DNA from 4 places in the Lysinibacillus sp. NPDC058147 genome. Region 1 is predicted to be linked to each of the others. Evidence: riboswitches for the same ligand, from Rfam matches in the RefSeq annotation. Region 1 holds a riboswitch; each other region holds the start of a gene.
The links. A riboswitch is a leader RNA that binds a small molecule or an ion and turns the genes downstream of it on or off. The one in region 1 is predicted to bind cobalamin.

Region 1 (8,305 bases):
ACTTGAAGCTGAAATTGATTCACATCAAGAAATTGAAGATGATCCATATACATTTACAGTAGCATTGTTTCAAAATTAAAAATTGAGGTGAGGAAAATGTTAACTTTTTTACAACCTTCTCATATGGAGAATGATCAAATATATAAGTTAAGTTTAAGACCTTTTTATCAAAGGATTAATAATATATTTAATGCAATAGAAAAATCCGGTGAAGTCTCAGTAGACGTTCTGACAATTTTGAAAGAAAGTTTAAATAATCAAGCTTTTTTGACTTCCATCTATAGTCCTGGTTTAAACTATTTTGCTATCGATCTAACAACATATGTTTCAAATGGTTTGAGTTATAAATTAGATGAAACAGACTTAATTAACAAGTTAATGACTTCTGGAAATATTCAAAAATTCATTAGCTACTTTATTTTACCGTGTGCAAAAAATGGGATAGAAATAAAGACAGCTATTCTAAGTTCTTCTGATGGTGTAATTGAAATTCCAGGATTAAACTACGTAATAAAAACACCAGAAAAAAATACTTTTCACTTTATTTCAACCCATGAAAATAAAATTACCTTTAGCAAAGGTACAGAAATTGTTGCAGAAATTCTAATCAATAAATCTAGTTCTTCTTTTTTAAAGAATTCAGAATTTTCTGTTGAAAAAAACAGTATAAATACAATAGACGGCATTTCGCTTACTTTTTCTGATCCTCTAATTAGTAAATGCTTAACAAATAATTTTAGAGTTTTAAATGTAAGAAAAAGTAATGAAGATAATTTGATAAGTAATATTGATTTTACTTTGAATGACCACTTGTATTATAAATCATGTCTAGAATTAATAGCAGAAATTTGGCCAGAGTATTATAAGGAGATAACTAGCCATATCAAATTAATAGCAATTATGGATACAGATGCTTTTGGTGGTTTTACTGCAAATCTACTCCCAGATGCTATTTTCCTGTCTCATCATCCTAATGATTTTTTGTGGGTTACCGAAAATATTGTACATGAATGTGCCCATTCCAGATTAGAACAACTCTTTGTAATTGATCCAGTTGTATTAAATGAACATACAGAGAAATTCAACTCCCCATGGCGTGAAGATCCTCGGCCAATGAAAGGAGTATTTCATGGTGTTTTTGCATTTACTCGAGTAGCTATGTGGTTAGAGAGACTATACAAGATGTATCCTGTAGCAAGTATTTCAGAAAGACTAGAACTAGTATTACAACAGTTAGAACAAGGTATGGCGGTAATTTCCCAATCAGGTAAATTAAGCCCGATTGGTGAACATATTTTTAACGAGGCACGAAGCATTGTTTATAAGAACAAAAAATTAGAAGAAACAACATAAGATGTGAATTAAAATGTTTTAAAATTATACGTCTAAAACTTGAGTCTTTTAGGTAGATAATGATTGTTACAAAGTAATATTTTTATAGGGGGTAATTAATGTCTAAAACAGCCCTTGAATCAAAATTAAGTAAAGACATCGTTGATTGTGATGAAAAAAAAGACAGTTATAAAGCCCTTTTTGCGATTAAAAATTATAGTTTGTTAATAGTTGGTCAGCTTGTTTCTGCAATAGGAGATGGTGTATACGCTTTAACCTTAATATGGACCATGAAAGTATTAACAGGCTCTGCTATACTAATGTCTTTCGTATTAGCAGCAGAGATTATACCTACTATAATTTTTGGTATATTCGCTGGAGTATTGGTTGATAGAGGAAATCAAAAAAAATACATGCTTATCGCAGATATTTTTCGTGGACTTGTAATATTATTGATAGCTTTACTATTAATCGGGAGTTATTTAAGTCCATGGATGTTAATTGTTGCAACAATTATAACTTCCTCATTTAATGCCTTTTTCTCTCCTGCCAAAACAGTTGCAATTAGAAAAATTGTTCCAGACCATTTGATGGCTCGTGCTCAGAGCCTTTCTGCAACAATTCAAACAATAGTTGGATTGTTAGCGCCAGCTATAGCTGGAGTTCTAATAGTTTATAGCCTTTCAACTGCCTTTATATTTAACGCAGCAACGTTTTTTATTTCTTTGATATGTATCGCTCTCATTAAGCAAAAATCCTTAACAGAAAAATCTGAAACAAAATTAAATATCAAGAACTTTTCTGTTGATTTAAAAACAGGACTAAAAACAATTATTTCTGTTCCTATATTAAGAGGCATGATAATTTACTTAGTATTAATTAATTTTATGTTAGCTCCAGTGTCAATACTATTCCCAATGTTTGTGAAAAACGCCTCTGAGTTAGCCATTGTACAGATAGCTTTCGCAATAGGCATACTAATCGGCTCTATTGCTATAAACTTCTTTAGTAAAACAAAAAAAATAATACCAATGATAGTGGGTTTAACTTTATTATTAGGTGCATTTGCTGCCCTTGCTTTTGTAGACAATATTGTGGTAGTAACACTATTAGTATCTATTGTAGGTCTAGGAAGTATTTCTGCAAGTATTGTCTTACAAACTTTATTTATGATTAAAGTACCTAGAGAAGTGCTTGGTAGATCGCAAAGTACGATGCGTGTATTACTCGAATCAAGTAAACCAATTTCTTTATTGTTAACCGGAACCCTTTTGGTGCATTTTTCAATCAGTAATCTATTTTTAGGAATAGCAATATTTGGAGGTATTGTTGTTTTGCTTATGGTTTTAGATCCTGCGATTCGTAAGGACAGCAATTAATAGTTCACAATTCTTTTTACGTGGCAGTAGTAAAGAATAGCTTTTTAAAATAGCCATAACGGTGCACCCATAAATCACCTTCATTAGACTATCTTTCTTATGAATTCTCGTAACGAAAGGTAGCCTATTTTTTTTGGAATTCAGTCTTCAACGCAGTTGCTTAAGAAATAGTGTTTCACCTACTTATATTATTTTTTAAGTTATAATGGAATAAATGTTTGTAATTTCCTAATCGCTAACGTACTCTTGAAGAGAACCTACATTTAGTACTTATTATTCATTTTCATGTTTTTGCTATCTGTATTAAATAAATTGATGGTTCCATTTCAACAGTATAATAACCTCCTAAATTCCAATTGAAAATCTCATAAAGAAGGGTAGTGGAACATGAATGGGCATAAATTTTAATAGTTTTCTTAAAGAAGAATTGTCAGTAATCGATATTCAGACAGCTATGGTACAAGGTGATATAACGTCAAAAGAATTAACTATGTATTATTTACACAGAATTGCTAAGTATGATCAAGGCGGACAGAAAATTAATTCTATTCTTGAAATTAATCCTGAGGCAATCTTTATTGCTGAAGCATTAGATGAGGAAAGACTAACAAAAGGGGCTAGAGGGCCTCTACACGGAATTCCAGTAGTTTTAAAAGACAATATCGAAACGAAAGATTTTATGCATACTAGTGCAGGCGTACTAGCACTGGAAAATTATTTAGCTAAGCAAGATGCATTTCTAGTAAAAAAGCTCCGTGAAGCAGGGGCAGTTATTTTAGGGAAAACAAATATGACTGAATTAGCAAACGGTATGTCGAGTACGATGTGGGCAGGCTATAGTTCTCGAGGTGGACAAACACTTAATCCTTATGGTGATCCAGAACTTTTTGTGGGAGGATCTAGCTCAGGATCAGCAGTAGCAGTTGCATCGAACTTTTCTGTTTTATCAATTGGGACTGAAACAGACGCCTCAATTTTAAGTCCTGCAATTCAAAATTCAGTAGTCGGCTTAAAACCGACTATTGGGCTCATTAGTCGACAAGGCATTATTCCGTTTACATACTCTCAAGACACAGCAGGGCCAATGGCTAGAACAGTAACAGATGCAGCTATTTTATTGGGAGTATTAACAGGAGTAGATCAAGACGACGTCGCTACATATAAAAGTGAAAGAAGGTTGTATAAGGATTACACCCCTTTTTTAGATGCAACAGGATTAAATGGCGCTAGAATTGGTGTTTATAATAATGCCTCAAAAGCTTATTATGACTCAGGGGAATATGATGAAGCACTTTTTCATAATGCAATTCAGATTTTAAAAGAGCAAGGAGCCGTTACTATTGAAGGCATTGAAATCCCTTCTTTTCATCGAGACTGGAAATGGGGAGTGATGCAATACGAATTAAAGCATAGTTTAAATAATTTCCTAGTCAATCTGCCTTCCCACATGCCTATGCATTCTATCTCTGAGTTAATTCAATTCAATAAACGATCAAAAGGAAAGTCGTTAAAATATGGGCAAGATAAATTAGAATCGAGAGAGAATTTACCAAACACGTTAAGAGATTCTGACTATTTAATTGCAAAACTAGAGGATTTGTATTTTTCTCAAGAACAAGGAATCGACTATACATTAAAAAAATATGACTTAGATGCGATTATCTTTCCATCCTATATAGGTTCGACAATTAGTGCGAAAGCTGGATATCCGTCTATTGCCGTCCCAGCAGGGTATATGGAAAATGGGAGGCCGTTTGGCATAACTTTCGCAGGAACTGCATTTAGTGAAGATGTACTTATAAAACTTGCATTTTCATTTGAACAAGCAACTAAATTACGAAAAGCTCCGAAGTTGTATTAAGATTCTCTGGGAAGTGGTAAGGAGAAATGTAGTGACGATCATTAGAAAGAATACCTGCCTATGGGTATTCACCGTAAATTTCCTTTTGGCAACAAGCTCTACCAAATCGCCACTTTACCGCCCGAACAACGCGAGTAAACGCACACAATCCCGTCAACAGTAGAGACTAAATCAGTTAATGAAAAACGGTATTTGTTGCAACATTGACCAAAATAAAACTAGAGGCGGCTACAAACGTCTCTAGTCATTTTTTAATATTAATTTTCGTGATTTAACATCATAAATTTCATAACCGATTTCAAAGATATGGTCTTTTGTAACTGTCACCTTACAATAGTAAGGAATTGACTTACCATAAGCATCAAGTGAAGGGATTTCCGAAAAGTAATATTGTTCATTGGTATCAATCATGTTAAAGGTTGCTTCTGCAGAGCGCCCGGATGAAGAAACTTCAATCGTACAATTCCCACTAATAACATCATAATCTTTTTGAATAAAATATTTTAGACTTGGTAGAGTAACTACTAACAAAAAAATACCAAATAAAAATCCAAAAACAGTCTTAACTACATTTAAAAACGGATATTCTTTCTCGACATACATAAAAATAAAAACTATAACTGACATGATAACAAATAAAAATCCTAAAACGAGTATAAAGTAATACAATTGTTCACTTCCTATGTATATCTATTAAATATTTGCTTGTAGCTAGATTAAAATCTGACACTATAATATTTTATCGTTATATTCTTAACAAGGTAAACAGGATTATTATTCCATTAAATATTATTAAAGAGGTCCGAAAACGGGATATTGTTCGTGTACAGATAGTAGGGGAGTTTAGCCCCTTCATTTCGCCTTTATAAAAATCTTTAGTTTTGAATTTTTAGGTGGAATTGGAGGTCATATGGAATCCAATGAAGCGAAGTAATTATAGTGTGGCATAAAGAAAACATTTTAACGCAATGTTAGGGCAACATATAATTTAACGGAAGAACAAGTGAGCTCAATCGTAATAGCTATGAGAAAAAGAGTTGTGATTTTTACGACTAAGGTTGGCGGTGATTTACGTTACAATGTTCGTGAAGTAAGTGTGATAAAGCTCGTCCGTGCTCGTCCGTAATCGAATGTAACAGAATTATTTACTAGAAGATGCGTGTGATTTAGCAGTATTTACGCATTATAGGAAAGAAGATAACATGAAGAAAAAGAATAAGTAACTGGAATATATTGTGTTATTTGACTTTGGAAATACACTCCTATACAATTGGTTTTAATTAATCCAAAAGGAATGTAGAGTATACTAGATTCCTTTGACAACTGAATAGCGTGAAGTAATAGGTGTAAATTGCGTGCAATTTACTTAAAAGGGAAGTCGGTGCAAATCCGACACTGTCCCGCAACTGTAAATGTGAGTGACTTTTCATAGACCACTGTTTAACGATGGGAAGGCGAAAAGTAGCGATGACCATAAGTCAGGATACCTGCCTATTATGAGTACACACCATAACCCTACGAGGAATAGGAGGTGGCATGTTGACAAAACAGAATGCTCTGTTCGTCACTGTACGTCAAACGCCCAGAATAAATGAAGGTATTGGCTATCAGGCTAATTTCCCCATATTCGGGCATTGTTTGACATTATATGATGAACGAAAAAGATAAATTGAAGGATTTCCTCGCTTAAATAGGAAATCCTTTTTTTACTGATGACTTCCGTTTTGAAAATATGTACGAAAAGAGGATGCAGTATGACGAATATTCATGTATATACAGCACAAAAATCGCAGAATTTAGATTTAGATATGAAAATTTGTAAGCAGCCACGCACTGAAGTTACTAAGAAAGCTACAACAAGAATGGTTATAGAATCACTTGTTGATCAATTAATAGCTAGCAATCTTATTAGTAATGAACGATTATTTGAGCAAATTTTATATAACAAAGATATTATTTGGATTCAAAATGAAAATATTAATGGACATCTTTTTGCAAAGGCCGATATTACAGATCAACTTAAAACAAAAACAAATGGTTTTATGATGTATATGCCGACAAATCCGATTGTGTATGAGGTGAATGGTGAGCACTATCATTTAATTACACGCATTGATTCAACTCGTGCAAAACCAAATTTAGAGCGACTTTCTCAGGCTCCTAAGCCAATATTAAGTGCTGCTCGGGTCAATGATTTATTGTGCTCGATCGTAATGCGTTTTTATGAAATATATTTAGTGGATTTATCTCAGGTAGCTCATAAAGACAAACGACTGATTAATTTTGTAGAGCGAGAGTATCATCAATTTATAGAAGGTGTGAAGGAACTTAATGATTATCATTTAAACTGGCATCCACGAGGTAACGGTCATGAACTATTGCTTGAATTAATTGATAATTTGCAACTTTTGAGAAGCCGGCCGGGCAAGATTTTAATTGATTTCTCAAATTCTCATAATTACAGTGTAGTGGAGCCTTCATATCCCATTTTTAAACAAGCACAGAAAACAGTACAAGTTTTATAAAAATATTCGAGCGGGATGAAGATGAATACCCTCGAATTGGGGTGGAATACCCGCGGAAGCAGGTCGAATACCCGTGGAAGCAAGGCGAATACCGCGAAAGGAAATAGAATACCCACGAAACATAAAAAACAGGACAATGATATAAATTCATGTCCTGTTTTTATAATTTCAGTCAATACAATGCATAGCTGCTTCTGCCTCTTGCCATGGAACGGAGTAGCCCTTGCCTTTTGCACAAAAAATACTAGAAGAAGTATATTCGGGATCGGCGTTCTTATCGTAGCCAATTTGCGCAATGATGTCTTCTGTATTGTGACACACATCATAACCATCGAATTGTAGAGAAAGTACGCCCTTACCATTGGTGTAGGCGGCAAAAGTTGTACTGTAGCTCATAAATGTTGCGACGGGGGCTCGACCGGTTAAGATCGCATCATGTTCAGTTAAGATTGGCGCGTCAAATGTGCCAGCAGCTTGTTGAATATCGGTCATCATGCGGCCGATAAAATCACTAGGGGCTTTTAGTTTAAAGCGGTAATACGGTTCTAGTAATACATTTTCTGTTTGCTCTAGCCCTTGCCGTAATGCTCGGAATGTTGCCTCACGGAAGTCGCCACCATCAGTATGTTTAATATGTGCGCGTCCCGTTAAAAGAGTGAAGCGAATATCTGTCACGGGGAATCCGGTTAACAGCCCATGATGATCGCGCTCGAATAAATGTTTTTCAATGAGTCGTTGATGCCCGACCGATAAATCATCCGCGTGACATGCATTGACAAATGTATTGCCAGTACCGCGTGTATTAGGCTCCATAAATAAATGTACTTCTGCATAATGCTTTAATGGCTCAAAATGACCATAGCCCGTCACCATTGTTGCGATTGTTTCCATATACAAAATCTGTGGTTCGCTAAATGAAATGTCTAGCGAGAAGCGTTTGTTTAGCACGTCGATCAGAACTTCGAGTTGGATGACACCCATAATATGTACATGAATTTCTTGAAATTTTTCATGCCACAGCACACGTAAAGATGGTTCTTCTGCTTCAAGTGTGCGGAAAATTTTTAATACTTCCTTTATATGTTGATCGCCTTCATATTGTACTTTTGCCTGTAAAGTCGGTACTAATTCATAGGGCTTCGGGTTACTTGAATAACCAATGATATCTCCGATGTTTCCCTCGCTAATCCCTTTAACTGCGAAAATCT
Region 2 (8,305 bases), on a different contig from region 1:
ATTCAAAACCAATAGAAGATACACCATTTGATAAATACAGCAAACAGTATTATTTCTCCTTCCCACGTATTGTCAATGGCATTGCCGTAGCAGGGGATGAACTTTCTGTTGGTATTAGTGCAGATGGGAAATTAAGTTTTTTAAATGTTATTAATCATAAGATTGATAATTGGCCGTCTGTAAACAAAGCTATTCCTGCTGATAAAGCAAAAGCAACGTTCAGTGAAGGGTTGAAATTGGAGCTCCAGTATGCAAAACAGGATGGTGAGGATAATCACCACTATAATTTAGTATACTCTCCAGTATATAATGGAAGCTTGTTCAATAGTATTGATGCGACTACTGGTGAATGGCTTCAAAAAATAGATAATGTCAAAGATAAACCAGCCATTTCACATCCAACAGCTGGAGGAGAATTAACTTATTTACTGCGCCAAAACGTGTTAGAGGTTAAAGATCCAGCAAACTTTAATGCTGATACAGGTGTAACAAAGGGAGAAGCTTTGAAAATTTTAGTTAAATCATTATCATACGGATATGAATTCAGCCCGTATGGGAGAGACGACGAGAAGCAATCCTTTAATAATATTGACAAAAAGCATCCATTATACAAAGTCGTTGAACAAGCTGTAAGCATGGGTATTTTACAACCGGCAGATCAATTTGCAGTAGATACAACATTAACTCGTCAAGAGCTTGCAGAATGGTTAGTACGCATACTGAATTTAGAGAGTGCTGCAAAGCATAGTGACATTTACAAATTAAACTTTACTGATGCAAGCTCTATTGATCCAGCGTACGCAGGTTATGTTGCTTTAGCGAGCGCAATGGGACTAATTGATGGACAGCAAAATAAATTCAATGCTACTGAGAAAGTGACGTATGCAGATTTGGCTATATCTACAGTTCGTCTAGCAAAGGCTGTTTATGAGGATAACAACGGCCGCAATTACTATTAGTAATCGATAATTTATAAATGAAAGGGTATCTCCTATTTTAGGGGATACCTTTTTTATGATTTAAGTAAAACAAAAGGATTGCTGTTTAGAAGCTTATATGTTATTATTATCTCGAATTAAAGATAATTGAATTCGAAGTAATTGGAAAGAGGGAGTCGTATGAAGGAAGACAATCGTAATTTAAAAGCTTTTACGGTAATGTTCCGGGCGTATCAAACGATTCAGGATGCAACAAAGAGAGATTTACTTCAATACGAATTAAATCAAACCGAATTTTCGGTACTTGAGTTTTTATATCACCATGGTGAGCAGCCAATTCAAGTGATTGGAAAGAAAATTTTAATCGCAAGTAGTAGCATCACGTATGTTATTGATAAGCTCGAACAAAAAAGTTTTGTGTATCGACGTGCTTGCCCTAAGGATCGTCGTGTCACATATGTTTTATTAACATATGAAGGACAAACATTGATGGAAGAAATATTTCCAAAGCATGAACAAAAAATTAACGAGATTTTTGAAGTATTAGATCAACAGGAGAAGGACACAATGATTTTGTCTCTGAAAAAGGTTGGTTTGAATGCAGTTAATAAATAAAAAATTTTACGTAAATATCTCGAAATCGAGATAAGTAGGAGGAACAGAAAATGAATCATTTAAAAGGAATTCACCACGTTACTGCCATTACAAGTAGTGCTGAAGAGAATTATAAATTTTTTACTTATGTGTTAGGGATGCGATTAGTGAAAAAAACGGTTAATCAGGATGATATCCAAACATACCATCTATTCTTTGCAGATGATAAAGGTAGCGCTGGTACTGATATGACATTTTTCGATTTCCCAAACATTCCAAAAGGTGTGCATGGAACAAATGAAATTTCAAAAACTTCATTCCGCGTGCCAACAGATGTGGCATTGGACTATTGGGTAAAACGTTTCGATAAATTAAATGTAAAACATACAGGTATTAAAGAGCAGTTCGGCAAAAAAACTTTATCTTTCGTCGATTTTGACGATCAGCAATATCAACTTATTTCTGATGAAAACAATACAGGTGTGGCATCAGGCACTCCGTGGCAAGATGGACCGATTCCTCTTGAACATGCAATTACAGGCTTAGGTCCGGTTTTTGTCAGAGTTGCTGATTTTAAATATTTCAAAGAGATGCTAGAAAAAGTGATGCTCTTTACTGAAATTGCGGAAGAAGGGGATTTCCACCTATTTGAGGTTGGCGAAGGTGGAAACGGTGCACAAATCGTTGTAGAACTTAACACAGTGTTACCAGTAGCTCGTCAAGGCTTTGGTACAGTACATCATGCTGCATTCCGCGTAGAGGATCGAGCTGTACTAAATGAATGGACTGAACGATTTGAAAGCTTTGGCTTCCATACTTCTGGTTATGTAAATCGTCATTTCTTCGAATCACTTTATGCACGAGTAGCACCACAAATTTTATTTGAGCTAGCTACTGATGGCCCAGGATTTATGGGAGATGAGCCTTATGAAACTTTAGGTGAAAAATTATCGTTACCACCATTTTTAGAGCCAAAGCGTGCACAAATTGAAAAGCTTGTTCGTCCTATTGACACTGTAAGAAGTACGATTACGTTCGATAAAGAATATGAGTAATACTTTTTATTCCATTCAGCAGAGATACAAAAGCCTCTGCTCGAATGGAAGTTACATACTCTTAACAGAAAAATGATTGGAGGTCAATTAGATGGAATTTTCAAAACTAATAGATAAGCGACGTTCTGCGAATAATTTTATTGAGGGCATCAAGATGAGCGAAGAAGATATACGTCCCATTTTAGAGGATGTTAAGCTTGCTCCATCAGCCTTTAACTTACAACATGCCAATTACATCGTAGTATTAGATGAAGAAAAAAAAGAACAAGTAAGAGAAGCGGCATACGGACAGTATAAAGTGCACTCTGCCTCAGCAGTTATACTTGTTTTAGGAGATAAAGAAGCCTATAAAAACACTGCTAACCTTAATCAAGGGATGGTAGACTTAGGCATTATTAATGCTTGTGAGTTAGAAAATCTTGTCGATGAAAATACTAAATTTTATGAAGAACGTGGCGAGGAATTTAAGAAAGAGGAAGCTGTTCGTAACGCTTCACTTTCAGCTATGTTATTTATGTTGGCAGCCAAAAATCGTGGATGGGATACATGTCCAATGATCGGTTTTGATCAACAACAAATGAGAGCACTTTTTAACGTGCCAGAAACACATGAAATTGCACTAATGCTTACTATAGGTAAAGAAAAAGAAACTAGTCGCCGCTTACGTGGTTACCGTAAACCAGTTGAGGAATTTGCAACCTACTATTAGGGCGGTATAAAATAAAACTGTTTACAAATAATAAAATTAATGCACATTTAGGAGGAAATATTGTGAAAGTAGTAGCGATCGTAGGTAGTATCCGTAAAGAATCTTACAATATGCAATTAGCGAAATTTATTCAAAAGCGTTATACAGAGAAAATTGATCTTGAAATATTAAGCTTAAATGATTTACCAATGTATAATCAAGATATCGAAAATGAAGCACCACAACCTGTACTTGATTTTAAAGCAAAAGTAAAAGCGGCAGATGCAGTTCTTTGGTTGACACCAGAATATAATGGTACAGTACCAGGTGTTATGGTAAACGCCATCGATTGGTTATCTCGCGTGGATAAAGTAATGATTGGCAAACCATCATTCATGATGGGGGCATCAATGGGTAACTTAGGTACTGTTAAAGCACAATTACATTTACGAGATATTTTATTCTCACCTGGAGTAAACTCACCATTACTTAGTGGTAATGACGTTTATATTGGAGCAGTACACACTAAATTTGATACAGAAGGCAATTTAACAGATGAAGGTACTATCAAATTCTTAGATGTAGTTATTGATAACTTCTTAAACTGGATGAAAAAATACGTTTAAAAATAAAAAACTGGGATCATCACACCAAAACGTGTGGTTGATTTCCGTTCCGACTGGGCGCTTTGTAGCTGTCGCTTTGCTTTCGCTACAGAAAACATTTGTAGCTGTCGCTTTGCTTTCGCTACAGAAAACATTTGTAGCTGTCGCTTTGCTTTTGCTACAGAAAACATTTGTTGCTGACGCTACGCTTTCGCACAGAGCAAAGCTTCCTGGGGGCGTTCGATGAGCCGCTTCGCTGCAGGGTCTCGGGCCAACACGATGTTGGTCACGAAGGCGTTATCACAGGACGTGATGGTTTTAGCTTTCGTTCCTCTATTGCTAATCCCCGAGAAGTCGCCCAGTCTCCACTACAATCAACTATTTGCATAGCAAAAGTTATCAACAAATTTTGGTGATGAATCAAAAACTGTCCAATTAAGTATGCTATATACTTTTGGACAGTTTTTGTATCTCTTTATTTAATTGGAATTATTTTTAACACTTTTTGAAGGCGGTATGCAAAAATACCTGCAAATACAGCTAAAATAATATCTTTTGGTAAAGGGGGCATCATCCAAAGCCATGCTACCTTATAAGTGAAAGCATCAGTAGCACTAGCCCATAGCTTATAGGCAAAGTACATCCAATTTGTTCCTAGTAAATAATTAATAGCTGTAGCAACTAATGCTGCAACTACATAGCTTTTCTTCGTCCCACTGCGTTCTACAATAAGCCCCGCGACAAATGCAGCTACTATAAAAGAGACAATAAAACCAAATGTAGGACTTATTATTTGTCCAAAGCCTCCGTTGAATCGAGCAAATACAGGTGCACCTGCTAAACCGATACACATATAAACAGTACAAGCGAGTGCCCCTTTTCTACTACCAAGAATAAGCCCTGCTAAAATAGCAAAAAATGTTTGCAATGTGATAGGTACTCCACCAACCATCATGAAAGGTACAATGGACGTAATATTAGCTCCGATCATCATCAATGTTGAAAATAGTCCAATATAGGCAATATCGACTGTTCTTAATTTGTGATGAGTATGTTCTGCAATTGTTGTCATTATTTCACCCCTAAAAAGTAATGTTGATAATAGTAGTGTAAAAAAATAATGATTTTGTGTCAACTTGATAATTATATATAGTTAACACAAAGTGATTTTCCCTACTTAACTTGATAAATCATTGTTAGTTATAGACTAACTATTAAAATATATGATAGAATCGTCATAATTTTAAATATTCGATGCTAATGGTGTGACATCTTGTACAATGTGTCACTTAAAAGGGAAGTCGGTGCAAATCCGACGCTGTCCCGCAACTGTAAAGAGGAGTTCTATGATGATTTAGCCACTGTTCTAGGATGGGAAGGCAATCATAGTAACATTGATTCGAAGCCAGGAGACCTGCCAATTAGTAATTCCTGTAATGCCCACGTGGATGAAAGCAATTACGGACAATAGTAGAAGGAAATCTTTCTGATGTTGTTTTATCAAGGGTATTTCTATGCGTGTTTGCATAGAATACCCTTTTTTGTTTCATTTATCTTCATTCAATGCTTCTTTTTGTCCCGAAAGTAAACGACAGCAGCAACAACAATTACGCCAAGGAAAAATTGATCTTTAATAATAGGAGTTAATAAACATATGAATAAAAAATTTATGCTACTCTCAATGACTCTTTTTCTAGTACTTATCATTTCAATGACAATTGCGATAATGGTTGGATCGGTTTCTGTTACCCCATTTTATGTATGGAAAGTGATCCTTTCTAAAATCCCAATAATACAAAATTCAATAGAAGAAGATTGGAGTCGCTCACAGGAAATTATCATTTGGCAAATACGAGCTCCGCGAGTATTACTCGCTGCTATTGTAGGAGCAGGTTTAGCAATTGCTGGAGCAGCCATTCAAGCACTTGTTCGTAATTCAATTGCAGAACCATATATTTTGGGGATTTCTTCTGGAGCGACGGTTGGTGCTACATCCGTCATCATTTTAGGTGCTTTTTCATTTTTAGGAGCTTATGCACTTTCTGTATCTGCATTTTTAGGTTCTCTTACGGCAATGGGGTTAGTTTTCTTCTTATCACGCGTTGGAGGTAGAATTTCTGTCTTTCGACTTTTACTTTCAGGGATGGCAGTGTCTTTTATTTTATCTGCTATTTCAAACTTTATTTTAATGATGTCAAAACAAGAGGGCGGAATGAAGGCGGTCATGTTTTGGATGCTAGGAAGCTTAGCTGGTGCTAAATGGGGTAATCTTTTAATCCCAACTATTATTTTTATTGTAGTATTTGCCTTGTTATGGCTCCACTATCGAAGCTTAAATTTATTACTGCTGGGGGAAGAAGCAGCAGTCACATTAGGAGTTAACTTACAACAATTTCGTATACAGCTTATTTTAGTAGTTTCATTATTAACGGGTGTGATTGTTGCTGTAAGTGGCTCAATCGGATTTGTCGGCTTAATCATTCCACATATTGTAAGGCTAATTGTAGGTTCAAACCATAAATATGTCATACCGATTAGTGCATTATTAGGGGGGATTTTCTTAGTTTGGGCAGATGCAATTGCTCGAATTTTAATTGCTCCTGAGGAAATGCCAATTGGAATTATCACGGCTTTTTGCGGTGGTCCATTTTTTATTTGGTTGCTACGTAGTAACAATTATTCATTCGGTGAAGGAGATTAAAGCATATGACATTAGAAGCGAAACAAGTATCATTCTCCATTTCTGATGCACGTATATTACATGAAGTAAGTATTCAAATAAAAGACAAGCAATTTGTTGGGCTAATTGGTCCTAATGGTAGTGGGAAGTCAACGCTATTAAAGAATATGTATCGTTTATTAAAGCCAGAAAGTGGAACAGTATTACTAAATGAACAGGATATTTTAAAGCAATCGAGTAAAAGCATTGCTCGAAATTTAGCAGTTGTGAGTCAAGAAACACCAGTTTTATTCGATTTTACAGTGCATGATTTAGTGAGTATGGGGAGAACACCTCATAAAAAACTATTGGAGCTTGATCAAGAACGAGATTTTCAAATTGTAAAAAATGCACTGAAACAAACAGGCATCGCTCATTTAGAGAAACGTAGCTTTAGCTCTCTTTCGGGTGGAGAAAAAAAGCGTGTGATGGTTGCTCGTGCTCTCGCCCAGCAAGCGCAGGTGCTTATTTTAGATGAGCCAACGAATCATCTAGATATTCAGCATCAATTACAGCTTATGGATTTAATCCAAACCTTACATTTAACAGTTGTTGCTGCAATACATGATTTAAACATTGCAGCTATGTATTGCGATCAAATTTATGTTTTACAGCAAGGTCGAATTGTTTGTTTTGGAACGCCAGAAGAAGTACTTACACCGGCATTATTACAAGATGTATTTGGTGTTTATGCCGATATACAAACACATCCACTTACAGGTAAACCGTATTTAATGTATATCCCAGAGCAATTCACGGAGCAAGCTTTAGAAACTACATGATTGATACATATTGAAATAAGTTTTTAAATAAATGCATCTAGAGGATTGTTTATCACTATAAATTATAGTGATATGCCAGAAGATGCACGCTAAGCGAAGTGGTTGATTGGAGTGGTCACTGGGCGACCCCCTGGGGATCAGCGATAGAGGAACGAAGGCTAAAAGCATCACATTCTGTGATAACGCCTTCGTGACCGTCGCTACGTTGCACTACGCTTTAGCTCAAAAAACATCTGTTGGCCCGAGACCCTGCAGCGTAGCGACAGCTACAAAGCGCCCAGTCGGAACGGAAATCACCCCCTCGTTATGCCGAAGAGCTGTACTTTATTTAATAGACACCTATAGTTATAAAATAAAGTTTCAACGAAAAAATTAATTTCAAAAGGTATATCCACAATATAAAGAAATAAAATCAAACCGAATCAAGATATTGCTTTTAAGCCTGCAACACCAATGATAATGGCGATGATACTAATAATTCGAGTCAGGTTTTTAGATTCACCGAAGAATATAATATTCACGAGAACAGCACCAACTGTACCAATACCAATCCAAACTACATAGGCGATGCTTAACTGTAAATAGTTAAAGGATGCATATAAAAGTACAAAGGACATTCCGAAGCCGCCTACATATATTAATAAATTGCGTAAAGTTTTGTTCTGACTATAAAAGCGTAAACCTATAACACCGATAATTTCTGAAATTGCAGCTAATAAAACAAGTAACCAACCCATTATGCATTAACTCCTTTCTTTTCATCATGATCTCTTGAAGGGTTATCTGCTAAATTAAGACCAATAACACCAAGTACTAAAATAAACATGAAAATGCCTTTAATAGCATTAAACTCTCCGTCAAAAATAAAAATGTCCATTAATGTAGTACCAATTGTACCGACCCCAGCAAAAGTCGCATAAACTG
Region 3 (8,305 bases), 120 kb from region 1:
ATTGGGGAACAAATCAAATGATATAGATTTGAAAAATTTAGAAGGCTTTTCATTAAAAATCTTTGGGTTGATTTTTTTAAAACCTATGCTATGTATATTAGTTGATTGGAGTGGAGACTGGGTGACTCCTTGGGATTAGCAATAGAGGAATGAAGGCTAAAACCATCACGTCCTGTGATAACGCCTTCGTGACCAACATCGGTGCTGTTGCTGTCGCTACGTTGCACTACGCTTTCGCGCAAAAAACATCTGTTGGCCCGAGACCCTGGAGCGAGCATAGCGAGTGAAGCGGCTCATCAGACGCCCCCAGGAAGCTTTGCTCTGCGCGAAAGCGAAACGTCAGCGATAAAAGCACCCTGCCGGAACGGAAATCAACCACTCGTTATAATGAATAGCCAAATATTAAAGGAAAGAGGAAATGGAATGGATCGACAAAGATTAATGAAATTGACGCTCACTGCCATGGTAGCGGCAATTTGTGCAGTGGGTGCAGTCATTAAAATCCCAACATTTATTTCAACTGCAGCGCTTGACTCTGCACCTGCATTGTTGAGCGTTGTCTTTTTATCTCCAGTATTAGCTGGGGTTGCGGGAGTCATTGGGCATTTTATTTCAGCCTTAACTACTGGCTTCCCTTATGGACCACTACATATTATTATCGCAGTAGAAATGTTTATTGTTGTATGGGTTTTTGGGGTCATGCATAAAAAAGGAATGCATTTCTGGAAATGGCCTGTGGCACTTATATTAAATGGCGTAGTGGCACCTTTACCATTTTACTTTATCATAAGTCCGGCATTTTACTGGGCTTCACTGACTAGTCTTCCATTGGCAACACTTGTAAATCTAGTGATCGTTGCCGTTGTGATGCCAATTCTCTCTAAGGTGTTTGTGCGTAAGGAAGGTCGAGTGCAATGAGAAATGCAATAAAAATAGGTGAGCTGTTTGCTACAACAGATAATGCCGCAGCAATTGGTGAAAAACCACAAGATGTTGTGTCTGCCCCAGACAAACTTACGGCATACTTCACGGCACGTGTTACTTTTTTAGAGCAACTTGCTGCAAATGCTTTACCAAGCCATATTTTACTCGCTAATTTTTCAGGGGATACTGCATGGTCTCGTTATGTTGCAGGCATTCAGCAGGTTTTTGACGAGGCGGGTCTTAATTGTCCGCAAATAGACGGTAGTACAGAGTCCAATATGCCGACTCTACAATCAGGTTTGTCTATAACGATGCTAGGTGAGCAGCAAAAACGCATAGCAACTAAGTATGAACAGCTTAGTTGGTACACCTATGGATTACCGCTTGTAGGCAATGAAATCCTTGCTCAGCCTGAAGATGTCGCACAGCTCCAACCTATTTTTCAGGCGTGGAAAGAGGGAATCGTGCAGCAAGTATGGCCAGTCGGATCAAAAGGTCTACAAGCCGAATTTACTCGACTTTTTGGCGAACAACAAGTCAAAAGTTCATTAGATGTTGAAAAATCGGCTGGTCCATGTGCAGTAGTTTTACTAGGAATACAGCCAGAAAAAGAGCAATTAGCACAAAAAAAATTTCCTAGAAATTTTGAAAAACTACGTAAAACTGCATTGTAATTGGGCTTGCATCGAGAAAATGTAGCACTTTATAACTTGTAAGGGGCAAAACGCCTATTGCAACAATAAACACAATATGTTAGATTTGTTTAGGAGTTAAAACACAATATATAGTATTTTGGACAAGCGGTACCAATATGGTTTAAAAGGGAATTCGGAAAAAGAGTCATCTTAGGCCGAAGCTGTCCCCGCAACTGTAAATGCTGACAAATGATAAATAGGCCACTGTGAAGAACGGGAAGGCCATCATTTGGACGAAGCATGAGCCAGGAGACCTGCCGAGTTGTTCAAGACAGCAACACATTCTTCGGGGATTGAGAAGTGGAGGCGAAAGATTTGTTCACTTCTTTGTGTCCATGTCCTTCATTTCCATTTCCGATTTTACAGCGATCACGTAACCGATAAATGTTGCGCGATCGCTTTTTGTGTTGTCTGGAGAAGGAAAGGGAGAGAATGTTACATGACAATTCAAATTGAACAGCAAATGACTAAGCTCAAAAAAAGTTACACGGAGGATGAACTCGAAAGTTTTGTAAGGTTATCGGATCGATGGCTACGAAAAAACGATAATGCCACATTTGAAGCTTGGGCAGATGCGATGATTTTACAAACGCTTAGCCTAATTGATGAAGAGGAGCCATACTGGACATTTGTCGCAGCTCAAATTTATTTAGAAAAATTATATGACCAATTTGCGATGCGTCGTGGTGTCTCAGTGAAAGATGTTTATAAGGTTTTCCCAGAACATTTAGCACACTATACAGAAGCCGGTTTGTATCATGAAAGTTTAACAACAAAATATAGTGAGCAGGAGCTTCAGGAACTCGCTTCTTATTTAGAATCAAGTCGAGATGAGTTGTTTACGTACATTGGTTTAAAAACATTAATGGACCGTTATGTAGTCCGTGATTATACAAAAACACCAGTGGAGTTACCACAGGAACGATGGATGGTCATTGCGATGACTTTGATGCAAGATGAAACTGAAAATCGTTTAGAAAAAGTGCGTGAATCTTACTGGGCAATGAGTAATTTATATATGACTGTTGCTACACCAACATTATCGAATGCAGGTAAAACACATGGACAGCTATCAAGCTGCTTTATCGATACAGTAGATGATAGTTTACAAAGTATTTATGACACTAATACAGATGTCGCAACATTATCGAAGTACGGCGGTGGTATTGGTGTTTATATGGGCAAAATTCGTAGCCGGGGCTCATCAATTAAAGGCTTTAAAGGTGCATCAAGTGGTGTTTTACCATGGATTAAACAACTTAATAATACAGCGGTTTCAGTCGATCAGCTAGGTCAAAGACAAGGAGCTATTGCGGTCTATCTAGATGTTTGGCATAAAGACGTCTTCACATTTTTAGATTTACGCTTAAACAATGGGGATGAACGTCTGCGTGCCCATGATATTTTCACAGGGCTATGCTTACCGGATATCTTTATGGAAACTGTTGAGGCACGTGGGGAGTGGCATTTATTTGACCCACATGAAGTGCGTGAAATCATGGGCTATTCACTAGAGGATTACTACGATGAGAAAAAGGGTGACGGTTCTTTCCGTACTAAATATGAGGAATGTATCGCAAATCCGTTGTTAAGTCGTGAAGTCGTTCCAGCCATTGATATTATGAAGCGTATTATGCGCTCACAGCTAGAAACAGGCGTACCGTTTATGTTCTATCGAGATGAAGTGAATCGCATGAATCCGAATAAGCATGAAGGAATGATTTACAGCTCGAACCTGTGCACAGAAATTTTCCAAAATATGTCTGCTACTGAATTCGAATCTATTACCCTTGAAGATGACGTTATCGTAACACGTCGCAAGCCTGGAGATTTCGTTGTATGTAACTTATCATCTATCAATTTAGGACGAGCAGTTCCGGCTGGTGTTTTAGAACGATTGATCCCAGTTCAAGTACGTATGCTAGATAACGTTATAGCGCTAAATACAATTCCAGTAAAACAAGCAGAGCGTACGAACTTACGCTACCGCGGTATTGGGCTTGGCACATTTGGATGGCACCATTTATTAGCTTTGAAAGAAATTCAATGGGAGTCTGAGGAAGCTGTAGAATTTGCGGACAAGCTATATGAGGAAATTGCGTATTTAACGATTCGTGCTTCTAACGATTTAGCATGTGAAAAAGGAGCCTATCCATTATTTGAAGGCTCAGATTGGCATACTGGTGCGTATTTTGAAAAACGTGGCTATGACAGTCATAAGTGGAATGCATTACGCGCCGCGGTTGCAGAAAAAGGTATGCGTAACGGCTATGTAATGGCAGTTGCACCGAACTCATCAACATCTATTTTAGCGGGCAGTACGGCTACGATTGATCCGATCTTCCAAAAGAGTTATTCAGAAGAGAAGAAGGATTACAAAATTCCAGTAACAGTACCAGATTTATCACCAGTGACGACTTGGTATTATAAATCTGCTTATTTCATCGATCAAAATTGGACAATCAAGCAAAATGCTGCACGAGCACGTCATATTGACCAAGGCATTTCACTTAATTTATATGTTCAAAATACGATCAAGGCGAAAGATTTACTAGCATTGCATATGAATGCTTGGGCGAGCGGTGTGAAAACGACTTATTATGTGCGCTCAACGTCTGTAGAATTGCTAGAATGTGAGTCTTGCGCAAGCTAGGAGGAAATAACAATGACAACAATTACAAAACGACAAATTATGGATAAGGATGCACCGAACCGTTCAACAGGAATTGTCAACGGACGTTCTTCTAACATTTTAAACTGGGATGATGTGCGTTTTAGCTGGGCATATCCAAAGTATAAAAAAATGCTAGGCAACTTCTGGACACCATTTGAAATTAATATGAGCAATGATGTAAAGCAGTTTCCAGGGCTATCAGCAGATGAACAGGAATCCTTTTTAAAAATCATTGGCTTGCTAGCATTATTAGACAGTGTACAAACAGATTTTGCAGGGAAAGTAGCGGATTATTTAACTGATTCAAGCTTAAATGCGTTAATGATTATTTTAGCGCAACAAGAGGTAATCCATAATCACTCTTATTCCTATGTGCTATCAAGTATTGTTAACAAAGACGAGCAGGATCGTACGTTTGATTATTGGCGTACAGAGCCGGTACTAGAGCGACGTAATGATTTCGTTATTAAGGGCTACCGTGCATTTTCAGAAGAGCCAACTGTTGAAAATATGCTAGAAGCGATTGTTTATGATGTGATTTTGGAAGGTTTATTCTTCTATTCTGGCTTCGCATTCTTCTATCATTTAGCACGCAATCAAAAAATGGTGGCAACGTCAACGATGATTAATTATATTAATCGCGATGAGCAGCTACATGTGGATTTATTTGTGAAGATTTATCAGGAGCTATTAGAGGAATATCCTGAATACGATACACCTGAACGAGCAGCTCGTGTCCAAGAAATCTTCCGTGAAGCCGTTCAGCTAGAAATCGATTGGGCGAATGAAGTAATTGGTGATAAAGTTGAAGGCCTAGATGTCGAAGATGTGCATGATTATGTACATTTCTATGCCAATGTACGCTGTAATCAGCTTGGCGTAGAGCGTCCATTTGAAGGTTATCGCAAAAATCCATTGAAGTGGGTTAAAGCGTATGAGGATGTTGACTTAGGAAAAACAGATTTCTTCGAGCAACGTTCTCGCCAATATGTGAAGGTCAATGTAGAAGATAACGGCTTTGATGATTTGTAAAAAGCTTAGAGTAAAAATAGCCATGTTAGCGTGATTCATGCTAACATGGCTTTTCTCTAGTTATTCAAAAAAATCGTCTTTGAAAAATGGTTGAATGCCAGCTTCCTTTAAAAAGTATTTGTATTCAGTAGGGACGTCTAAAAGTGATTTGTAGGGAAGTAATACTTCATCTCTCAATCGTTGCACGAGTTGCGCATCTAATTCTGGAAACCATTTTTCATACGGTACTTTTCTTTCTTCTTCAATAGAAATTAAAAATTCAATGATATATTTAAACATCACAGGGAAATCTTGTTTTATTTGTTGATGATGAGCTACGAAGGCTTCGATGTAATTATTCAATTCATGAAACGGTTCATTTGGATCATACCCACCTAAATATTTTCGGTCGTGTTGTGGAATAAAGGTAAAGCCGCTGAGAGCATGCCATGCACCGAGCATTACTGTAAAAGCAGCAAGGGCACATCTCCGTGTTTCTAAATCTCGATCATTAAAAAAGTGATAATATTCATCATACTCAAAACCTCTACTAGTATAAAAACCTCCAATACCAAAATCTTTAAGCCCCTCTGTTACTTTTTCTACGATAGATTTTGTAGAAGGTTGTAATGGCTGATTTTTATCAAGTGCGATAATTTTATCGCTACTAGAATCTAATCGACTACCTAAATAAGTGATTGTTCGATAGTACTTTAATATATCTTGATTAGTTGTCGTGTAAGCGAGGTTGTCAATTAAGAAACCCATTGCTTCAGAGTGTTCTCCTAAGTTATATAATGCCATCGCGTAAAATATTTTCATTTGTTCTTTTTTAGGAAATTTACGCATGGCTTCTTGGTATAGCTTTTTCGCCTCTAAAAAGCGTTCGTGTGTTCGATAAATGCAGCCTAATTTGATAAATACATCCTCTAGTTCGTCATCTGCTAAGCCTAATTCAATCGCCTTCTCATAAAGTGGCATTGCCTTTGTTTCTTCAGCTAAAATATCAAAGCTTCGTGCACATTGATAGTGGAGGGAAGGATTGAGTGGATCATTTGATAATAATGTCAAAAACATTTCTTTCGATTCTTGTAGTTGTCCTTGTCTTCGTAGTTGTAATGCTCTATGTATAGTGTTTTCCATGATACATCCTCTTTTCTTCTTTAATTCAAAGGCTCATACCAAAAATTAGAGATAAATTATTGCAGTGGAAAATTGGACGCTTAAAAGAAAGCGCACAGTCGGAACTGAATGTATCTCAAATTATGGTAATAGGTTAATTAATTACCTATAATTATTATTCTGGAAAAAGAGGATAAAACCTCCTTTTATTTCAACTAGAAGTTCATATAAATGATCGATCGTGCCCCGAATATTACGAGACACGAAAAATTAATTACCATTTGAGAATGATTTTCAGTTATAATTAAGAGCGGATGTGAAAGAACAGAACGGAGACGAAAGAATGCAGGCAATTAAACAGTTAGGAGGGTTTTTAGGGCCCTATAAATTTTTTACCTTGATTGCGCCATTATTAATGGTACTAGAGGTAACGATGGATTTACTACAGCCAACTATTATGCAACATATGATCGATACGGGTATTGCCAATGGCGACAATCCATATGTGCTGAAAATGTTCGTATTGATGTTGATGAGTGCGGTACTTGGTCTTATTGGTGGCATTGGCTGCTCCTATTTTAGTTCGAAGGCAGCCATCCATTTTGCATCGGATGTTCGTCAGTCACTTTATGAAAAAATGATGACGTATTCGGCCAAGGAACGTGATGCTTTTACAACAGGGAAGCTTATTACGATTTTAACGAGTGATGTGGAAAGTGTTCAGCGCGCGTTTATGATGACATTGCGTATTTTTGTGCGTGGTCCACTATTATTTATTGGAGCGGTCATTATTGTATTTGTAACAGCACGTGAACTATTTTCCATACTTCTTATTATCGTGCCGATATTGATTATTGCGATGTACTTTTTCACAAAGTACTCAGGTGTGCTATACCGTAGAGTGCAAGAAGCGATTGATGGTGTTAATACGAAGCTTCAGGAAAATTTAGCGGGAATTCGTGTCGTGAAAGCGTTCCGTCGAGAAACGCAACAGATTGAACAATTTGGTGGTCTTAATGATACACTGACGAAACGCTTTATTACAGCTGAGCAAATTGTTGGCGTGCTCGTGCCGTTTACGATGTTCGTTGTCAATCTAGGAATTGTCGCAGCACTTTGGCTTGGTGCTATTAAAGTAGAATCAGGTACACTACAGGTTGGGGTCATTCTCGCATTTATTAACTATTTAACAATTATTTTAAATGGATTAATGACTTCAAGCATGGTGCTCATGCAAATTGCCCGTGCTATTCCTTCAGGAGAGCGTATCGTGGACGTTTTAAATAAAGAAGTAGCGGTTAAAGAAGCGGTAAATCCACTTACATCGCCAATTCAAGGGGCGATTGACTTTCATAATGTGAGCTATCGTTATTATGAATCGGCGGAGGATGTGCTGAAAAATATTACATTTTCAGTAAAGCCGGGGCAAACGGTAGGTCTAATCGGAAAAACAGGTAGTGGAAAATCAACGTTAGTGAAGCTATTACCACGTTTATTTGACCCATCGAGTGGAGAAATACGTTTGGATGGAAAACCCCTAAAAGATTATGCATTATCCACTGTACGCAAACATATCGGCTTTACCTCTCAAAAAGCATTACTGTTCTCAGGTGCAATTGACAACAATATCCGTCTTGGCAAAGAGGATGCAACGTCAGAGGAAATACAGCAAGCTCTCGATGCAGCATGTGCCACTGAATTTGTGGATCGACTGGATAAAGGCTTAGCACATGAACTTTCACAGGGAGCAACCAATCTCTCTGGCGGTCAAAAGCAACGATTAGCGTTAACGCGTGCACTCGTAAGACAACCAGCTATTTTAGTCCTGGATGATACAACATCTGCTCTTGATAGCGCCTCTGAAAAACATGTTCAACAA
Region 4 (8,305 bases), on a different contig from region 1:
CTACATCTGAGGTTGTATATGGAGATGAGTTATTGGAGCGCAGCGGATGTTTTCTGTGCGAAAGCGACAGCAAATGTTTTATCTGTGCGAAAGCGTAGCGACAGCAACAACAACAACAACAACAACAACAAAGCGGCTCAAAACCATATATTTTAATAAGAACTATTTCTCTGGCTACTCGTTCTATACATTAAAAGAAGTACAGGTCTTAATTTGTTATACTAGCAGTATTAGGAAATAGCATCGGAGGTGACGCTGTTGATTTTTTTGAAATTTTTAATCGAAATCATTGTTGTATCAGGGCTTATTTATTTTGTAAGTGGTCGATTAATTGGTTCAAACATTAATTTTATACGTAGGGTTCTTTCTGTAGTTATTAGTGTGACGCTAACATCCTTTGTTTACTGGTATACCTATTTACGTCATACAAATTTTTTATACGAACCAATGATGCAAACGGTGACGGAAGTCAGTACACTTGTTTGGATTGGCTGCATGCTACTAATTTCGATGCTGCTCTATCTCGTTTTTGAACTTTTCGATCCAAGTGGTATTACATCTAGAGATCGTAGGAATGGCAAAAAAAACTTATTTTTACGCCTTCGTAGCTACTGGCGACAGCAAAAGCGTTTGCGTCAGGTGTTAAAAATAGCAGTGACAAATGGCGTTGTCCAAACAATTAAATACACAAGACAACGAGAAAATGAAAAGGAGCTTGCCATTGCTTTAAGGGTAACTTTGGAGCAATGTGGTGGGATATTTATTAAATTCGGTCAGGTACTTTCTACTCGTAAGGAACTTTTTTCACCTATTTTTATTGACGAGTTAGAGAAGTTACAACATAATGTGAAGCCATTATCATCAGATCAGGTAACACAAATTTTAGAAGATTCACTTCCGAAGCCTATGAATGAAATATTTACAAGCTTTCAAATGGAGCCGATTGCGGCAGCATCTATAGGACAAGTACATAAGGCACGATTGAAAAATTTTGATGAAGTCGTGGTGAAGCTACTACGTCCAGAAGTGAAGGGAATCATGCGAGACGATCTTGATATTTTGGAAAAATTTGCCAATTGGCTGTCAAACAAGTCTACATGGGCGGAGTCACTCGGTTTTCGAGAGCTTGCTAAAGGATTTGGAGATGGGTTACGCGAGGAAGTTCATTTAGATATTGAGGCTCGTAATACATTGCAGGTGACGAATGCTCTTGCTAAAAGTGATTATAAGGTGAGGATTCCTAAAATCTATACAGAATATTGTAATGAAAATATTATTGTCATGGAATATATACGGGGGAAAAGTGTTGCAAATGCTACGTCTGAATTTAATCGATTAGAAAATAATCGTAGGCAGTTTGCACGGACTGTCTTATACTCCTTCATTGAACAAATGCTTGTTTCGGGTATATTTCATGCAGATCCACACCCAGGAAATATCCATATAGATGAGATGGATGGCACACCGATCCTTCTTGATTTTGGGGCTGTTGGCCGTTTAGGAGCTAAGCAACAAGAGGGCTTAAAGTTAATTTTAATGGGGATTCATCTAAATAATTCATGTACTTTATTTGACGGCTTAACATTATTGGTTGAAAACGCTGATCAAGCAGATCGTGTAAAGATAGAGCAAGCAATTGATCAAATTCTCTTGAAAATCTCTTACGTGGATCGAATTCCAACAGAGGAGTTAATACATGCGTTATTTATGGTTGTTCGTGATTTCGGTCTTTCTTTCTATCCAGCAGTAGGTTTAGCGTTACGTTCATTAGTAACGTTGGAGGGGACATTACGGGTAATTGACCCAAATTTTGATATTTTTACAGAAGCGAAAGATTTTTCATCCACATATATGCGTGCAACCTTCCTGAAGCCATTTAAAGAACCGTTGGCAACAAAGGAACGTATACAAGAAGAATTAGCCATGCTTATTCCGACATTGCGCAAAATGCCAAGACGAGTTGACCAGCTCATTCAACGGGTAGAAAGCGGAAAAATCACCTTACATCACGATGTTTTTTCGGATGAGGATAATGCTCGTTTTATTACAAATTTATTTTCCCGTTTCGTCTTACTTCTCGTAGGTATTACCTTTGGCATTATTTCTGTAGCACTTTTAGCAATCTCGCAATTTATTCGTGACGCGTACGCTGTTTACTTAAATACAGCTGCATACTTGGGATTATTTTTATGTGCCATTCTTTTAGTACGGCTTTCTATTCAAGCGCTACGTTCTATGAGGCAATAGGAAGCGCCAACACGGAGCGAAAATCAATCTTTGTTTATTGAAACACATTTATTTATATCTATTAGGTAGGGGAAATACTCCCTTACCTTTTTTATTTTAACTTCTTTTAGCAGATGTCACGGGATCGGAAAGGAGTTCTTTGTGCGAGCATAAAGCCGATTCTGGACGTAATTATGCCAAGGCATACTTGATAATGTTCTCGAGAAATATTACAAAAACATTACAAAACAAATAGTGGGTCTAATGGTAAAACAGCTAATAACGTTGCTATGTAGAATAAAACGCGATTTTGTAGAATTTATAAGAATTTACGTGAATGTTACAAGAATGTTTCGAGTTTTACTAAACGATTAAAAAGACGTGAAATAGTATAAAAGTTATGCCAATAATGCTAAACTTTAAAAGGCTAATAAAATATAAGAATAAAAAAAGAAATCGTTCCAGTGATTACATTAAAATACTAAGAGCGAAATTGACTAGTGAAGGGAAAGAATAACGTGGGTAAGCGCAATAAATGGCGTAAGTCGATGGTGCTAGCATTAGCACTAGCTGGCGGCTTATTATTTAATACAGTTCAACCAACAGTAGTGCACGCAGAAGAAACATCTCAACAAATGATCGAAAAAAAAGCTAAAATAGATACAGAGGTTAAAAAACTTCAAGACGAATTAACTAAACTACAAAAAGATATCGATGAAAAAGTAAAAGTATTTAACAAAGTACAAGCAGATATTAAAGAAGTTGATGCAAATATTGTAGATACTAAAAAACGTATTGAGCAACGTTCAGCGATTTTAAGTGATCGTATGGCTGCATACCAAGCTCAAGATAATACTGTAGGTATTTATTTAAGTGCTGTTCTTGAATCAAAAAGCTTTGCAGATTTAATGGACCGTGTCGTAGCGGTAAAAACATTAATGGATGCTGACCAAGAATTAGTAGATCAACAAGAAGCAGATAAGGCTAACTTAGAGAAACAAAAAACAACATTAGATGAAAAACAAAAAGAGCTTCAAAAGCAATTCCAAGAGCTTCAACAAAAGGAAAGCGAAATGGAAGTAAAAAAAGCTGAAAATGAAGCGAAGTCTCTTGCATTAAAGGCACAAATTGCAACGAAACAAGAAGAAGAACGTTTAGAAGCAGAACGTAAAGCAGCAGAGGAAGAAGCAGCTCGTTTACGTGCACTTCAAGCAGCTACTCCAGTTGTACAAGCAACAAACAACGATAATAGCAACAGCAACGCTAACAATAGTAGCAAAGCTAATAACAATAGCAAAGCTAACAACGAAAAAGCACCACAAAAAGTCGTTGTTGGTTCTGGTTCAGGTACTGCATCTTCAGGTGATGCAATTTCAACTGCAAAGCAATTCTTAGGCCGTAGCTATGTTTGGGGCGGCAGTAACCCATCAACAGGATTTGACTGTTCAGGTCTTGTACAATGGTCTTACAAACAAGCAGGTGTATCTTTACCACGTACAGCATCACAACAATATTTAGCAACACAACGTATTTCAGCAAGTGAAGCTCGTGTAGGTGACCTAGTATTCTTCAGCTATGGTTCAGGCATAGCGCATGTAGGTATTTACTTAGGAAATAACACGATGATCGATGCTCAAAATAAAGGTGTTGTAATTGAATCACTTGATTGGTGGAATCAATATTTAGTAGGCTTCGGTCGTATTTAATAAGCCTTAATATTATATAGACGATTTAAATAGCGAAAAGGTCATCTTTGTAAAAGAAATTACAAAGATGGCCTTTTTTATTATTTGATGAGTATTAGAGTATAGCTTATAACTAACTGATTATTACTTAGTCCAATGCTATATTTAAAATCATGAGAGTAACCCAACACGCAACCGATATGGTAATCCATTAATTTAGGGTCGACTACTCGACGAATAATGAGTAAAATAACATCTAGGATGAATAAATTTACATAAGTAGATATATTTACTACTATAGCCCTAGTTACTAAAATGATAATAGGACCAGGAGAAGGAATATTACTAGTTTATCCATATAATGATTGCCATCAAGTATGACACATCTAATAATAAAGCTAACGTGTAAAATGTATTATTATATAACTGAAAGAAACGTTCCCTTGCATGTTGTGACCCATTTCTGATAATTTTGAAGTATACAATACGAGGGTTTGCTTTAAAATTAAAATCATTTGCGACTTTAATTACGTAGTAGTAAAGTAACGAATAATAGAAATCAAGACAACACTTATAAGTACACCATTATTAACGTTCTGAAACAATAAAGGTAGGGATGAATCATGGAAAAAGAGATTTTGCAACTTTTTAGTAATTTAACAGAGCGTGACCCTGATATACAATACAAATCATACGAAGAATTATTGAAAATCATGCAGGAACCAGTTGATTGGACATATTCAGTTTGGGAACAACTTGTTCAGGCTCTTACATACAAAAACGAACATGTGCGTGCAAGTGCTGCACAATTTTTATGCGCATTGGCAGCGAAAAGTGATCCTGAAGAAAGAGTATTAGAGGACTTCTTAAAGATTTGGGCCGTAACGTATGATGAAAAAACAGTGACTGCGAGGCATACTTTACAAGCAATTTGGAGAATAGGTTTAGCAGGGCAGGTACAAAGAGATTTAGTCGTTTCCTATTTGGCGAAAAGGTTTCAAATATGCTTAGACGAAAAACATCCGACATTAATACGCTATGATATTATTGTATCCTTTAAAAAGCTATTCGATGCAACGAATGACCCAAAATTACTAGAGATTGCACAACGTTTAATCGAGGAAGAGAGGGATGTTAAATACAAAAAGAAATATAAGAATGCCATCCGTTAAAAGTTATGAAATGTCTATTTTTTGCGCAAAACTTTCGTTAAGCTTTATAAAGTATGAAAAAGTAAAGTAAAACGACTCCACTATCAGTACCATGGGGCAGTGAAAATATCCGCGTGCAAAAGTTAATATATGCTTGATTGTTATCCATCGTATCTGTTTATTCAAATTCCACAGCTATTTTTTCCTATCAATCTATGTTAAACTGCTTTACAAGTGAATAATTCTTGCAGAATAAGGGTGCTGAACTATAGCATAATCGGGAATTCGGTGAAAAACCGAAGCTGTTTCCGCAACTGTAAGTACAGGAATCATAAAGATATACCACTGTCGAATTATTTGATGGGAAGGTTTTTATGACTCACAACGTGATTGAATAAACTGTACAAGCCAGGAGACCGACCTTTGTTTGAACGTATAGATAACTCTTCGGAAGCTAGGAGAATATGCGGCAAATACATAGGCTATGTCGTATCTATGCGACAATTTTTATGTTATTTTCGTTGTTTCCTTAGGAGTGGAAACAACGTTTTTTTTATGTGCACTTATATTTCACCTGATGAAATCCAAAAAAGTATGTTTATCTTCATTCAAATGAAGATAAAGTCTCCGGACGGCAATTACATCAAGACGAAATTAATAAAGTAAGAATTTTTCACGAAGGAAAGCGGGGACTTAGATTTGAAAAAAGATGCACGTTATTCTTGTTATCCATTTATGCGTGAAAAGGCATCAACGGTAGATTTTGAAATTCGAACGGATTGCCTTACAACACATATTGGCGTCGCTTTAGCGGCGGTAAAAAAGGAAACGGTAGAGGTAGTAGCAGATGATTTGCTAGCTATTTTACCAATGGCTTACCATGTAAATGGCTCAGTCCGAGGTAAATTGGCGGTAACCGAAGACGATTTAACTTGGCTCAGTGATCGCTATGATTTTTATGTAAGTCATGTAAGGGAGGAAATACAGAACTTTGTATTACCTCAAGGAACAGAGGCTGCTACCGTATTACATTTATGCCGTAGTGAGGCGAAAAAATCATATCGCGTTTTGCACAAAGTATCTGAAGAACGGGAAGTACCTACTATTCTCTTTGATTATTTAGGATTACTAGCCAATGTCTTTTTTGTAATGGCTGTCTTTATAAATCAGCAGGCTGGTATTGCTGAAATACCGTTTATTAGTAAGTCATACCCGATGAAAAAGAAAAAGGAGAATCAATGAAATGAAGAAAATGTTTAAGCTTCAATGGCTTTCTGTGCTAATGTTAGCACTCGTATTAGTTGGCTGTGGCACTAAAGAGGATACTAATAAAGGCACTATTTCTAAGGAAGATCAACAAGTTGAGAAAACTAGCTATAAAGTTAAAGATGACCGTGGTGTAGAAGTAGAGTTTGCTACCGCACCTAAAACTATTGTTTCATTGCAACCAAGTAATACAGAAATTTTATTTGCTCTAGGTGTGGGGGATAAAATCGTTGGTGCAACTGAGTATGATACGTATCCAGAAGAAGCGCAAAAAATTGAGCGCGTCTCTACTTCTACAACATTTAATAGTGAGCGTATTTTAGCCCTAAAGCCAGATGTCGTTATTGCCTATACAACTGGGGGCGATGAAGAAAATTTAAATGCCTTAAAAGGTCTCGAAGATGCAGGTATTAAAGTGTTTGCCATTCAATCGGCTAAAACATTTGATGATGTGTACGGGGATATCCAACAAATCGCAACGGTTATGGGAATCAAAGATAAAGGCGACAAGTTAAATGATGATATTAAAGGTAAAATTGCAGAAGTCCAAGCAAAAGTTAAAGATGTGAAAGAACCAAAAAATATCTATTTAGAAATAAGTCCGAAGCCAGACATATATACACCTGGTTCTGGAACATTCCAACAAGAGATTTTAGATGCTGCAAATGTTAAGAACGTTTTTGGTGACCTCAAAAGTTGGGCAAAGGTATCTGAGGAAGATATTATTGCGAAAAATCCAGATGTCATTTTAACAACAGTAAACTATGTGAAAAACCCAACGGCAGAAATTCTTTCTCGTGATGGATGGAGTTCAATCACTGCCATTCAAAATAAAGCGGTTTATTCTATAGATACTGATATTTCAAACCGTCCGGGTCCGCGTATTGGCGAAGCTGTTGAGTTAATAGCAAAAGCAGTATACCCTGAGTTATTTAAATAGTATTTTGGAGCTGTCCTTTATTAAGGGCAGCTTTTTTGAATGGGTAAAAGTGAATGCTTGGGTAAAAACCGGTTTCTTTTCGGTGAAGAAGTGATCGGGTAAGGTTGAAAACTGATCAGCTTTGATGAAGAAGTGATCGGGTAGAGTAGAAAACTGATCCGCTTTGAAGAGAAAGTGATCGGGTAGGGTTGAAAAGTGATCAGCTTTGATGAAGAAGTGATCGGGTAAGGTTGAAAAGTGATCCGCTTGGATGAAGAAGTGATCGGGTAAGGTTGAAAAGTGATCAGCTTTGATGAAAAAGTGATCGGGTAAGGTTGAAAACTGATCTGCTTTGATGAAAAAGTGATCGGGTAGGGTTGAAAAGTGATCCGCTTTGATGAAGAAGTGAACGGGTAAGGTTGAAAAGTGATCAGCTTGGATGAAGAAGTGATCGGGTATTGTAGAAAACTGATCCGCTTTGAAGAGAAAGTGATCGGGTAGGGTTGAAAAGTGATCCGCTTTGATGAAAAAGTGATCGGGTAAGGTTGAAAACAGATCCGCTTGGATAGAAAAGTGATCAGGTAATACGGCCACCCGCTCCGTTCCGATAAATAAGTGCTCAAAATCCCCTCACCGCTCTAAGTAGTGTATAACATTTCCTAGTGCGAAAATTGGTATTATATCGAATTGTTCTATAAAATAGAGATATGAATGCTTGCTAACAGAGAGAGGTGCAGTGAGTGAAACAGTTTGATATGAGGATTATACCGTTTGAGGCAGTCTATAATTTCCGTGATATGGGTGGTTATAAGTCGAGAGATGGGCGTACTGTTAAGAATGGTTTGATTTACCGTTCAGCAGCACTTGGTAAAATGACGAAAGCGGATAAGGAGCTTTTTGAAACACTAGGTGTGAAAACAATTTTTGATTATCGAGACAACCATGAGGCTCATAATAATCCTAATCCGGTATTCCAGTATGCCAAGAATATTCAAATACCCGCAAAGGGAAATCATGCTTTTGAGATGCCTACAAATACTGGTGGAAAAGATTTTTAT

Region 2: linked by a shared signal. The riboswitch ahead of ACFVT8_RS22850 (FecCD family ABC transporter permease) and the one ahead of ACFVT8_RS07955 (hypothetical protein) in region 1 are both predicted to bind cobalamin.
Region 3: linked by a shared signal. The riboswitch ahead of ACFVT8_RS08645 (ribonucleoside-diphosphate reductase subunit alpha) and the one ahead of ACFVT8_RS07955 (hypothetical protein) in region 1 are both predicted to bind cobalamin.
Region 4: linked by a shared signal. The riboswitch ahead of ACFVT8_RS17725 (hypothetical protein) and the one ahead of ACFVT8_RS07955 (hypothetical protein) in region 1 are both predicted to bind cobalamin.

What each region holds. Positions count from the first base shown of each region.
Region 1 is NZ_JBHVUJ010000002.1:521,570-529,874, reverse strand. Features, by position in the region: gene ACFVT8_RS07985 (hypothetical protein) at 1-79, shown strand, start outside; gene ACFVT8_RS07980 (aKG-HExxH-type peptide beta-hydroxylase) at 97-1,353, shown strand; gene ACFVT8_RS07975 (MFS transporter) at 1,452-2,711, shown strand; gene ACFVT8_RS07970 (amidase family protein) at 3,103-4,572, shown strand; gene ACFVT8_RS07965 (hypothetical protein) at 4,813-5,241, opposite strand; gene ACFVT8_RS07960 (hypothetical protein) at 5,576-5,698, shown strand; cobalamin riboswitch at 5,898-6,081, shown strand; gene ACFVT8_RS07955 (hypothetical protein) at 6,327-7,097, shown strand; gene ACFVT8_RS07950 (GTP-binding protein) at 7,266-8,305, opposite strand, start outside.
Region 2 is NZ_JBHVUJ010000013.1:24,985-33,289, forward strand. Features, by position in the region: gene ACFVT8_RS22815 (S-layer homology domain-containing protein) at 1-959, shown strand, start outside; gene ACFVT8_RS22820 (MarR family winged helix-turn-helix transcriptional regulator) at 1,119-1,553, shown strand; gene ACFVT8_RS22825 (ring-cleaving dioxygenase) at 1,604-2,587, shown strand; gene ACFVT8_RS22830 (nitroreductase family protein) at 2,679-3,296, shown strand; gene ACFVT8_RS22835 (NADPH-dependent FMN reductase) at 3,359-3,901, shown strand; gene ACFVT8_RS22840 (hypothetical protein) at 3,898-4,071, opposite strand; gene ACFVT8_RS22845 (biotin transporter BioY) at 4,356-4,952, opposite strand; cobalamin riboswitch at 5,125-5,317, shown strand; gene ACFVT8_RS22850 (FecCD family ABC transporter permease) at 5,535-6,581, shown strand; gene ACFVT8_RS22855 (heme ABC transporter ATP-binding protein) at 6,587-7,381, shown strand; gene ACFVT8_RS22860 (DMT family transporter) at 7,804-8,118, opposite strand; gene ACFVT8_RS22865 (DMT family transporter) at 8,118-8,305, opposite strand, start outside.
Region 3 is NZ_JBHVUJ010000002.1:642,317-650,621, reverse strand. Features, by position in the region: gene ACFVT8_RS08660 (bifunctional adenosylcobinamide kinase/adenosylcobinamide-phosphate guanylyltransferase) at 1-21, shown strand, start outside; gene ACFVT8_RS08655 (ECF transporter S component) at 424-918, shown strand; gene ACFVT8_RS08650 (hypothetical protein) at 915-1,598, shown strand; cobalamin riboswitch at 1,709-1,896, shown strand; gene ACFVT8_RS08645 (ribonucleoside-diphosphate reductase subunit alpha) at 2,059-4,272, shown strand; gene ACFVT8_RS08640 (ribonucleotide-diphosphate reductase subunit beta) at 4,285-5,325, shown strand; gene ACFVT8_RS08635 (tetratricopeptide repeat protein) at 5,386-6,447, opposite strand; gene ACFVT8_RS08630 (ABC transporter ATP-binding protein) at 6,770-8,305, shown strand, end outside.
Region 4 is NZ_JBHVUJ010000006.1:110,804-119,108, reverse strand. Features, by position in the region: gene ACFVT8_RS17745 (hypothetical protein) at 25-156, shown strand; gene ACFVT8_RS17740 (ABC1 kinase family protein) at 259-2,247, shown strand; gene ACFVT8_RS17735 (C40 family peptidase) at 2,745-3,932, shown strand; gene ACFVT8_RS17730 (hypothetical protein) at 4,535-5,083, shown strand; cobalamin riboswitch at 5,301-5,501, shown strand; gene ACFVT8_RS17725 (hypothetical protein) at 5,762-6,304, shown strand; gene ACFVT8_RS17720 (ABC transporter substrate-binding protein) at 6,306-7,268, shown strand; gene ACFVT8_RS17715 (hypothetical protein) at 7,257-7,841, opposite strand; gene ACFVT8_RS17710 (tyrosine-protein phosphatase) at 7,988-8,305, shown strand, end outside.